2 regions of the Pseudomonas iranensis genome follow, and region 2 is predicted to be linked to the other one. Evidence: riboswitches for the same ligand, from Rfam matches in the RefSeq annotation. Region 2 holds a riboswitch; the other holds the start of a gene.
What was found. A riboswitch is a leader RNA that binds a small molecule or an ion and turns the genes downstream of it on or off. The one in region 2 is predicted to bind cobalamin.
Positions count from the first base shown of each region.

Region 1: another riboswitch for cobalamin. It lies ahead of cobW (cobalamin biosynthesis protein CobW); the one in region 2 lies ahead of HU724_RS16580 (ABC transporter substrate-binding protein).

Region 1 is NZ_CP077092.1:2,888,581-2,894,120, forward strand. Features, by position in the region: gene nfuA (Fe-S biogenesis protein NfuA) at 1-238, shown strand, start outside; gene cobM (precorrin-4 C(11)-methyltransferase) at 355-1,101, opposite strand; gene HU724_RS12945 (cobalamin biosynthesis protein) at 1,180-1,593, opposite strand; gene HU724_RS12950 (CbtA family protein) at 1,590-2,291, opposite strand; gene HU724_RS12955 (CbtB domain-containing protein) at 2,303-2,500, opposite strand; cobalamin riboswitch at 2,624-2,842, opposite strand; cobalamin riboswitch at 3,453-3,664, shown strand; gene cobW (cobalamin biosynthesis protein CobW) at 3,764-4,828, shown strand; gene cobN (cobaltochelatase subunit CobN) at 4,832-5,540, shown strand, end outside.
Region 2 is NZ_CP077092.1:3,728,643-3,734,182, forward strand. Features, by position in the region: gene HU724_RS16560 (ABC transporter permease) at 1-504, shown strand, start outside; gene HU724_RS16565 (ABC transporter ATP-binding protein) at 522-1,676, shown strand; gene map (type I methionyl aminopeptidase) at 1,880-2,671, opposite strand; gene HU724_RS16575 (ParD-like family protein) at 2,668-2,895, opposite strand; cobalamin riboswitch at 3,016-3,209, shown strand; gene HU724_RS16580 (ABC transporter substrate-binding protein) at 3,349-4,362, shown strand; gene HU724_RS16585 (FecCD family ABC transporter permease) at 4,359-5,375, shown strand; gene HU724_RS16590 (ABC transporter ATP-binding protein) at 5,372-5,540, shown strand, end outside.

The DNA.
Region 1 (5,540 bases), 840 kb from region 2:
TTACCTGCAAACCGAGATCAACCCGGGGCTGGCCAGCCACGGCGGTCAGGTCAGCCTGATCGATGTGGTCGAGGACGGCATTGCCGTGTTGCAGTTCGGTGGCGGTTGCCAGGGCTGCGGCCAGGCTGACGTGACCTTGAAGGAAGGCATCGAGCGTACTCTGCTCGAGCGCATCCCGGAGCTCAAGGGCGTTCGCGACGTGACCGATCACACGCAGAAAGAAAACGCCTACTACTAAGGCGTTCGCTGCGAACATGAAAAACGGCGCCCCGTGAGCGCCGTTTTTTTATGCCTGTGGCTTGATCATGCCCACGCTCCGCGTGGGCATGCAGCCCGGGACGCTCCGCGTTCCACTCACGGTCGGTACAAATGCGCATGCCCGGCGCGATACAACGAAGACTCGCTGAACACCTCGCTGCCCAGCACCCGCCCGACCAGAATCAGCGCCGTACGCCGAAACCCTTTGGCCTCGACCTTTGCGGCAATGTCCGCCAGTGTACCGACGACCCAGTCCTGATCCGGCCATGTCGCGCGGTGAATCACGGCAATCGGGCAGTCCGCGCCGTAATGCGGCAGCAATTCAACCAAAATCTTTTCCAGATGATTGACCCCCAAATGAATGGCCATGGTCGCGCCATGCTGCGCCAGGCTGGCCAGCTCCTCGCCAACGGGCATCGCGGTCTTGTCGGCGTAACGGGTCAGGATCACGCTTTGCGAAATGTCCGGCAGGGTCAACTCGGCGCCCAGCAGCGCTGCGCATGCAGCCGTGGCGGTCACGCCCGGAATGATCTCGAAAGGAATGCCCAGCTCACGCAAGTAGCGGATCTGCTCACCAATCGCGCCGTACAGACCTGGATCCCCCGAATGCACGCGGGCAACATCCTGGCCTTGGGCATGGGCAGTCCTGATCAGATCGATGATCTGTTCCAGATGCAGTTCAGCGCTATTGGCCACGATTTCGGCCTGATGACCTTCCAGCACCGCTGCGGGTACCAGCGAGCCGGCATAAATGATCACCGGGCAGCTGCGAATCAGCCGTTGGCCTTTGACGGTGATGAGTTCCGGATCGCCGGGGCCGGCGCCGATGAAATAGACGGTCATCGTTGAATCCTTGTGAAGAGGCGCAGCCCCACTGCAGATGAAGCGTGCTCATGATCAATGGCGGGGATTATCGGGATTTTATGCAGCGCCGGCCAATGCCAGCGTGGCCTGCGCATATTTCTGCCGGTGGATCAGCAGTTTCGCCGGCGCCTGAATCAGTTGCTCGGCCAGCGCCAGCGCGGCGCTTTCCGCCACGCCGTAGCAGCCGGTGCGCTCAAAGGCGATCTGCGATTGATGACTGAGGCGCTGTTGAAAGGGCGCCAGCTCGGCACTATTGAAATACTGCAGCGGCAGGTTCAATTGTGTGGCCAGTTCCAGCAACCCCGGTTCGTCGCGCTTGAGATCGATACTCGCCAGAGCCTTGACCGCTCGCAACTCGATGCGGTGCGCCTGCAACGCTTGATCGAGTAATGCACGCAACGTACTGGCCGGGCAGCCGCGCTGGCAGCCGAGGCCGACCACGAAGGTCGGCGCTGCGCGGTCATCGCTCATGCCTGGTATTGGCTCGCGCTTTTGCGGCGGAACAACCACGCACTGATCACGCCCAAAGCCAGCCAGAACGCCACGTTGGTCAGCTGCGAAGCGATCTTGAACTGCGTTTCCAGCGCCTCGGGGGCAAGCATCGAATGCACCTGCGGTTGCGGCGCGCCAATCACATGCGGCACGGCGAGAATCGCCACACCGAGAAGCTTCATCAACCAGTGGCGGCTGAAGGCAATCAGTGCCAGACCGACTGCGGTCGAAGCGGCGGTGCCGATCCACCAGATCTGCCGCGAAGCCAGATCAGCGGCGGCTGTGCCCGGCAATTCAGGTGGCAGGCCCAAGGTCGGCGCGAGAACGAACGTCGCGTAACCGGCCAGACCCCAGAGCAGGCCTTGCGAAGTCCTGGTCGGTGCGCGCAGGGTGTACAGGCCAGCGAGCATCAAAGCGAAACCGACCGCAACCACCAGATTGCCGCCAGTGGTCGAAGCCACACGCTGCCAGCCATCTTCTGGCTCCCAGGCCTCAGCATCATGGCTGTGGGCGGCGGTACCGGTGGCATGTTGGTGAGCTTCGGCGACCGGCTCGGATTTCTCGAAGGTTTCGGCCTGAAGAATCAGTGGCGATACCCAGAAGCTCTGCAGCAACGTCAGCAGCAGGGCGGCCAGCAGGCCGGTGAAGCCTGCGGTTTGCGCGATACGCTTGATCATGTTGAAAGGCCTCAGTGGCACGGGAACGCGGCGCTGTGGCGGGTATCGTGGGCGGCGTTGTGCACCGCTTCGATGTGCGAGAAACCGGCGAACCAGACCAGGCTGGCACCGAGGATCGAGGCGAAGAGGGCGGCGGCGACGCGTTGGCCGAGTGTGGTGCTGCTGGAGATGTGGTCAGTGTGGCTGACGGTGTTGCTGATGATCGACATAGCGCTTCCCTCTGAAATGTCAGCGGGTAAACAGAGCGCATGAAAATCCCTGCGAGCAGGGCACGCAGGGATTTCGAACAGCGCCCGCCCACCGCGGGTTTGTTTGTGGTCAGCGGCGCTTGCGCGCGCTGGGTGTTGCGGGCCGGTCTCCGGGCTTGCGAGGGGCTGGCACAAGGCCGACCTGCAAGCATCACCTTCCCATGCCGGGGCACAGTGGATCTGACGCTTCGCTCGCTTACCGTTGCGGGGGCAGCACCGGACTGACATGGCTTTGAGTAAAGCACATGATTCACCGGTTTCCCGTTTCACCCTGTGAAGGGCACCCGTAACAAGGTGGGCAGGAAAACATGGGTTTGGGTTTTTAGTCAATTTCCGGGAAGTTTTCAGTGCTGCGGTGGGGGATTTTTCTGATGTTTTTGTGTGTATATCCGTCGCCGGTGGATCAAGATCAAGATCAAGAGCAGGCGAGCTGACACTCGGCTTATTGAGTGGTGAAAAGCGTGGGTGTTCGGCTTTTAATTTGTGTTGTTGCTGCCCCTCACCCCAGCCCTCTCCCGAGGGAGAGGGAGCCGATTTGCGGGCTTTTCAGAATCTGCATTCGACTCGATATCGCAAGTCGGCGTATTTCGCCTAAACACCTCGGTCAGTCCCCTCTCCCTCGGGGAGAGGGCTAGGGTGAGGGGCTCTAGATCTGGCTTTTGCTTTGGCTTTGATCTTTTGCCCCTTCAGCAGGCTGCGCCCGGATCGGTCCCGTAACGAAGGTACCCCGAGCCCCAGCGAGCGGGCCGTACGCCGGGGCAAAGCCTTTTGGTTTCTTTTTGCTGTGCCGGCACTCCGGCGTTTGAAAAAGGGACTCGCTGTAAGAGCGAAACCATAGGAAGCCGTTACCGCAGCAACGGATATACCCCCAGTTTCAGACTCACCGACCCATTGACCCACGACGGACCCATGCGTAGCCTTGCGCTTTCGAGGTTCTTCGGCACTCGCCGAAGCTAAGAAGGGAACGCGGTCAAAGCCGCGGCTGCCCCCGCAACTGTGAACGGTGATGTTCGTTGCCACGCCACTGCCAGCTCAACCGATGAGCCAGCGGGAAGGCGCAATGAACGCCAGGCCCAGCGCCTGAACGCCGTCAGCCAGGAGACCTGCCTCGTCACAGATTCTCACTACAACCGGGCGGGGTGATCCGGTGGCGAATGCTTCCGGCGTGCATGCGCGCTGCCGGTTCTCGTCCCGTATGCCCGCCGCTTGCCAAAGGGCATACCGATGAAAACACTGGCCAAACTCCCCGTCACTATCGTCACCGGTTTCCTCGGTTCGGGCAAAACCACGCTGCTGCGGCACATGCTCGACAACGCTCAGGGCCGGCGCATCGCGGTGATTGTCAACGAGTTTGGCGAGCTCGGTATCGACGGTGAAATCCTCAAGCAATGCACCATCGGCTGCACCGAAGAAGAGGCCAGCGGCCGCGTATATGAGCTGGCCAACGGCTGCCTGTGCTGCACGGTGCAGGAAGAATTCTTTCCGGTGATGCGCGAGCTGGTCGCCCGTCGCGGCGATCTTGATCACATTCTCATCGAAACCTCTGGCCTGGCCTTGCCCAAGCCGTTGGTGCAAGCCTTCCAGTGGCCGGAAATTCGCAGTGCCTGCACTGTCGATGCGGTGATCACCGTGGTCGACAGCCCGGCCGTCGCTGCTGGCACCTTCGCAGCGTTCCCGGATCAGGTCGATGCCCAGCGCAAACTCGATCCGAACCTTGATCACGAGTCGCCGCTGCACGAATTGTTCGCCGATCAACTGGCCAGTGCTGACCTGGTCATCCTCAACAAAGCCGACCAGACCAGCGCGGAAGATCTGGCTCGGGTGCGCGCTGAAGTCGCCGAAGAGCTGCCGCCAGCGGTAAAAATCATCGAAGCCAGCAACGGCCGCCTGCCGCTCGACGTGTTGATCGGCCTCGGTGCCGGCTCTGAGGAGCACATCGACAGCCGTCACAGTCACCACGATCACCACCATGACGGTGATGACGACGATCACGATCACGACGCCTTCGATTCGATCTCAATCGAACTGCCGCAAGCCGATGAAAGCCTGCTGCTCGACGCGCTGACGCAACTGGTGGTGCAACACGGCATTCTGCGCGTGAAAGGCTTCGCGGCGATTCCGCACAAGCCGATGCGCCTGTTGATCCAGGGTGTGGGCACGCGTTTCGACAAGCATTTCGACCGTCAGTGGGGCGCCGAAGAAGCGCGCGTCACGCGTCTGGTGCTGATCGGCCAGGAACTCGATGCCGCACAACTCGAAGCGCAATTGCGCGCTGCGCTCAGCGTTTAAACCATGCACCTGCTCAGGACCCAGCCCGGCGGATTCGTCTCGGACGACAACATTGCCGATCTCGGACAAACCCCCGCCGAGCTGGTGATCCTGTGCAGCGGCGATTCCAGCCTGGCGCTGCTCGCCGAGGCTGCGCAGCAATTGCCCGATGACTACCCGAGCCTGCGTCTGGCCAACCCGATGCAGGTGCAGAATCATGCTTCGGTCGATCTGTACGTCGACGAAGTGCTGCGCCACGCCAAAGTCATTCTGATCTCGCTGCATGGCGGCATTGCCTATTGGCGCTACGGCGTCGAGCGGCTGGTCGAGTTGTCCGAACGCGGCGTGCAACTGATTCTGGTGCCTGGCGATGACCGCCCGGACCCCGAGCTCAGTGACTTGAGCACGGTCAGCGCCGAAGTACGCGATAGACTCTGGCAATTTCTGCGTCAGGGCGGCATGGGCAATGCGCTGGATTTTTTCCGCTGCTTGGGCAACCAATGGTTTGCCCGGGATTATTCGTGGGGCGAGCCGCAAACCCTGCCGCGCACGGCGATTTATCACCCACAGAAAAACAGCGCTGCGCTGAGCGACTGGCAAGCCGAATGGCTGCATGGTCAACCGGTGGCGGCGCTGTTGTTTTATCGCTCGCATTTGCAGGCGGCGAACACGGCGTTCATCGATGTGTTCTGTCAGCGTTTGCAGGCAGCCGGGCTCAATCCGCTGCCGATCG
Region 2 (5,540 bases):
CGCGAGATGCTCTACGGCCTGTTCACCCTGCCGATGATCGTGCCGCTGGTGATCATCGCCGTGGCGGTGTACGCGCTGTTTCTCAAGCTCGGCTACACCGGGACCATGTTCGCTTTCGTCGTCAGCCACGTGATCGTCGCGCTGCCGTTCACCATCATCTCGATCATCAACTCGCTGAAGCTGTTCGATCAGTCGATTGAAGACGCGGCGGTGATCTGCGGTGCCTCGCGCCTGCAAGCGGTGTTCAAGGTGACGTTTCCGGCGATCCGCCCGGGCATGGTCGCCGGCGCCCTCTTCGCCTTCCTCGTTTCATGGGACGAAGTGGTGCTCAGCGTGATGATGGCAAGCCCTACTCTGCAAACCCTTCCCGTGAAAATGTGGACCACCCTGCGCCAGGACCTGACGCCAGTGATCGCCGTCGCTTCGACGCTGCTGATCGGCCTGTCGGTATTGGTCATGGTGATCGCCGCCGCCCTGCGCCGGCGCAACGAAATCAGCGCCTGAGCGCCCAGGAGTACGACATGAGTGCCGTGATCAAAGACGCATCCCAGCAGAACGACAAACCCCTGGTCAGCCTGCGCAACCTGAACAAGCACTACGGGGATTTCGCTGCCGTGGACAATATCTCGCTGGACATCAAGGACGGCGAATTCCTGACTTTTCTCGGCTCCAGCGGCTCGGGCAAAAGCACCACGCTGTCGATGCTCGCCGGGTTTGAAACACCGAGCAGCGGCGAGATCCTCGTCAACGGCCAGTCGCTGGTCAATGTGCCGCCGCACAAGCGCGACATCGGCATGGTCTTCCAGCGCTACTCGCTGTTCCCGCATCTGTCGGTGCGCGACAACATCGCCTTCCCTTTGGCGATTCGCAAACTGGCGACAGCCGAGCGCGAAAAACGTGTCGATGCGATGTTGAAACTGGTGCAGCTTGAGCAGTTCGCCCATCGCCGGCCTTCGCAACTGTCCGGCGGTCAGCAACAACGTGTCGCCATCGCCAGGGCGCTGGTTTACGAGCCACGCATCCTGCTGATGGACGAACCGCTGGGCGCGCTGGACAAGAAGCTGCGCGAGGACTTGCAGGATGAACTGCGCCAGCTGCACCGGCGCCTGGGCATCACCATCGTTTACGTGACCCACGACCAGGAAGAAGCCATGCGTCTGTCGCAACGCATCGCGATTTTCAGCCACGGCAAAATCGTCGGTCTGGGCAGTGGTTATGACCTTTACCAGAATCCACCGAATGCGTTTGTCGCGTCGTTTCTGGGCAATTCGAACTTCCTCAAGCTCAAGGCGCAGAGCAATGCAGCGGCGAGTTTCGAGGGACAGTCATTGTCGATTCGGCTGACAGCGGGATTGCATACCGATCAGGATGTGCTGCTGATGGTGCGTCCGGAAAAGGCCTTGGCGCTGAGCGTGCAACAAGCGCTGGATGAGCCGCTGGCGGCAGGCTGGAATGAGGTGTCGGCGAATGTTGTGGAGGTGCTGTTTCTCGGTGAAAGCCAGACGTGCAGCGTGGTGACTGCGGGCGGGACTTCAATGACGGTGAAAGCGCTGTCGGCCGCGGGCATGCCACTCAAGGCCGGCGATCCGGTCCGGGTGCGCTGGGCGACGGCGGATGCTTGTGTTTATACCGAGTGGACCGAGAGCGATTTGAACAAGGCTGCCGGTGCTCACTGATTGCGCTGAGTCAGTTGGATCTACCCCCTCACCCCAGCCCTCTCCCCCACGGGGGGCGAGGGGGAAAGGGAGCCGATCTTCATGCTGTGCAAAATGTAAGTTCGACTCGGTATCGCACGTCGGCGTATCTCGCAACAACACCTCGGTCAGTCCCCTCTCCCATTGGGAGAGGGCTAGGGTGAGGGCAAGCAGGCGACGCGGTATTAGCCAATGGCCCGGTACCCTTCAATCTCATCCGGCCACGCCGTCAGCACTTCAAACCCGCTTTCCGTCACCGCGACCATATGCTCCCACTGCGCCGACAACGAGCCATCCTTGGTCAGCACCGTCCAGCCATCCGGCATGTTCTTCACATGGCGTTTGCCGGCATTGAGCATCGGTTCCACGGTGAAAATCATTCCGGCCTTGAGCTTCAGCCCTTGGTTGGGAAAGCCGTAATGCAGTATCTGCGGTTCATCGTGATAGACCTTGCCGATGCCATGGCCGCAATACTCGCGCACCACGCTGAAGCCCTCCGCCTCCGCCAGGCTCTGGATCGCATGACCGATATCGCCCAGCGTTGCGCCCGGTTTCACTGCGCGAATGCCCGCGCACATCGCGTCGTACGTAGTCTTGATCAGGTGCTGCGCCTCGGGGCTCGCCTCACCCACGACGTACATGCGGCTGGTATCACCGAACCAGCCATCCTTGATCACGGCGATATCGAGGTTGACGATGTCGCCGTCCTTCAATGGCGTACCCGATGGAATCCCGTGACACACCACGTCGTTGACCGACGCGCAGACGGTTTTCGGAAAGCCGTGATAACCGACGTTGGCCGGCACGGCTTTCTGCACATTGACGATGTAGTCGTTGCACAACCGGTCCAGCTCATCGGTGGTCACCCCGGCCTTCACATGCGGCACCAGCATCGCCAGTACTTCGGCGGCGAGTTTGCCGGCAGCGCGGGATTTTTCGATGTCGGCCGGGGTGTTGATCTTGATCTGGTTTCTCATGCGCTGACGGCTTCCTGAGTCAGTTGTTGCAGATCCAGTCCGCCGTTCTGTTCGGCGCGGATCAGCAGGCGGCAAATGGCGCTGTGGTCGAGGTTGGGATGCAGCTCGGCGAGCATGCCGATGCGCATCCAGTGCTCGGCCTGCGCGTTGATCGAGCGGCTGAGGGCGTTGCTGGAGATGCGCAGGTTCTCGTGCATGTCCTCTGAAATCTTTACGATGCCCATATATGAATCCGATACGATGTGTATATGGATCGTATATTAGCCAGGGCATATGACAGATTGCAATGCCGACGACAAAATCGACGCTGTCACAGATTCGCCTCCCCCTCCACCGCGCAAATCGACTACCATGCCGCCGCCGGTTTCCACACGGAATTAATAGGGAATCCGAAATGCTTGCACAGCATCGATCGGAACTGCCCCCGCAACTGTAGGTGCCGAGCCTGCTCCTCGACTGCCACTGGGTGAATCCCGGGAAGGCCGGAGCGTGGCGATGACGCATCAGTCAGGAGACCTGCCGGCACAGTGACTGACTAACCGGCGGGGTGTCCGGGAAGGACATCGTGCCGTGCGCATTTTCCCTGTGCCGGCCTTGCGCAGTTTCCACGACCGCGCCCGAGGTGTGTTTCCAACCGTACCCGCCTGCTCCCGTACGGTTCTCCTGGAGACTGCCCCATGCTGCTGCCCCGCGTTGCCACCCTGCTCACCGCTTTGAGCCTTTGCGCCCTGGCGCAAGCGACGCCGACTGCGTATCCGCTGACCGTGGAGAACTGCGGCAGCAGCCTGACCTTTCAGCACGCGCCCGCGCGCACGGTGACCATCGGCCAGGCCGGTACGGAAATGCTTTATGCCTTGGGCCTGGGCGACAAAGTCGTCGGCACCTCGTTGTGGTTCAACGACGTGCTGGGCACATACAAAGCGCAGAACGACAGGATCGAGCGCCTCGCCGACAACGAGCCGAGTTTCGAAGCGGTGATCGCCAAACGCCCGGAACTGGTAGCCGTCGAGCTGGAATGGATGGTCGGCCCGCAAGGCACGGTCGGCACCCGCGAGCAGTTTCATGAACTGAAGATTCCTACCTATCTGCTGCCCTCCGACTGCGAAGCCAAGGACAACCTCGTCGGCTCGGACGGCACGCGGCTGGCGCCGTTTCGCATCGACAGCATCTACAAAGCCGTGAGCCAGCTCGCAGCGATTTTCGATGTGCAGGCGCGTGGCGAGCAGCTCAATGACCAGCTCAAAGCCAGCCTCGCGCAGTCGATCGCCACGGCGAAAAAGCAGCAGCGCAAAGACGTCAGCGCCCTGGTGTGGTTCTCCAGCGCCGAGATGGACATCGAGCCTTTCGTGGCCGGGCACAAAGGCGTTCCCGATTTCATGCTCAGCACCCTCGGCGTGCGCAACGTGGTCGAGTCGGATGAAGAATGGCCGACCGTCGGCTGGGAAACCATCGCCAAGGCCAACCCGACATTTCTGGTGATCGCGCGCATGGATCGTCGACGTTTCCCGGCGGACGACTATCAGAAAAAACTCGCCTTCCTGCGCAGTGATCCGGTGACGCGCAACATGGACGCGGTCAAGCACAACCGCATCATCATCCTTGACGCCATGGCCATGCAGGCCAGCCTGCGCACCTTCGACGGCCTCGCACAACTGGCCAGCGCCATCAACGGCTACGACCTGTCGCCATGAGCAGACGCCTGATCCGTTTGCTGCTGGTGCTGTTGACGCTGTCGGTCGCGCTGATTGGCGGCGTGGCCATTGGCGAGACTTCGATCGAGCCGAGCGTAGTGTTGCAGGTGCTGGCCAACAAGCTGTGGGGCGCCGGTTATGTGCTCGACCCGATCGACGAAGGCATCGTCTGGAACTATCGCCTGACCCGCGCGCTGGTCGCGGCGGCCTGCGGCGCCGGCCTGGCGACGTGCGGGGTGATCCTGCAATCGCTGCTGCGCAATCCGTTGGCCGATCCGTATCTGCTGGGAATTTCTGCTGGCGCCTCGACTGGCGCGGTGATGGTCGCCCTGCTTGGCGTCGGCGCCGGGGCGATTTCATTGTCGGTCGGTGCCTTTGCCGGCGCGGTGACCGCGTTCGTACTGGTGATTTTGTTGGCACGGGTCAGCGGCTCGGCCAGTGGCACCGGGCAGATCATTCTGGCCGGGATTGCCGGCTCGCAACTGTTCAACGCCCTCACCGCTTTTCTGATCACCCGCTCGGCCAGCTCCGAACAAGCGCGCGGCATCATGTTCTGGCTGCTGGGCAATCTCGGCGGCGTACGCTGGCCGTCGGTGTGGCTGGCGGTGCCGGTGGCGGTGTTGGGCTTGGTTGTTTGTCTGTGGCATCGCCGAGCCTTGGATGCGTTCACCTTTGGCGCGGACTCGGCAGCCTCCCTCGGCATTGCCGTGCGCCGCGTGCAGATTCTGTTGATCGGCTGCGCCGCGCTGGTGACGGCGGTGATGGTGTCGATTGTCGGCTCGATCGGTTTTGTCGGCCTGGTGATTCCCCATGCCGCGCGGTTGTTGCTCGGCACGGGGCATGCGCGTCTGTTGCCGGCCAGTGCGCTGGGCGGCGCGGTGTTTCTGATCGCCGCCGATGTGCTGTCGCGCACCCTGATCAAGGGTCAGGTGATCCCGGTCGGCGTGATCACTGCGCTGGTCGGCGCACCGGTGTTCGCGCTGATTCTGGTGGGCCGGAGATCGGCGCGATGAACACGGTTCTGAGTTGTGCGGGTGTGGGCTTCAAAGTGCGCGGTGCCGAGTTGCTCAATGGTGTCAGCCTCGACGTTCAGCGCGGCGAGACCCTGGGCATTGTCGGGCCAAACGGTTCGGGTAAATCCACGCTGCTGAAACTGCTCGCCGGCTTGCGTGAACCGA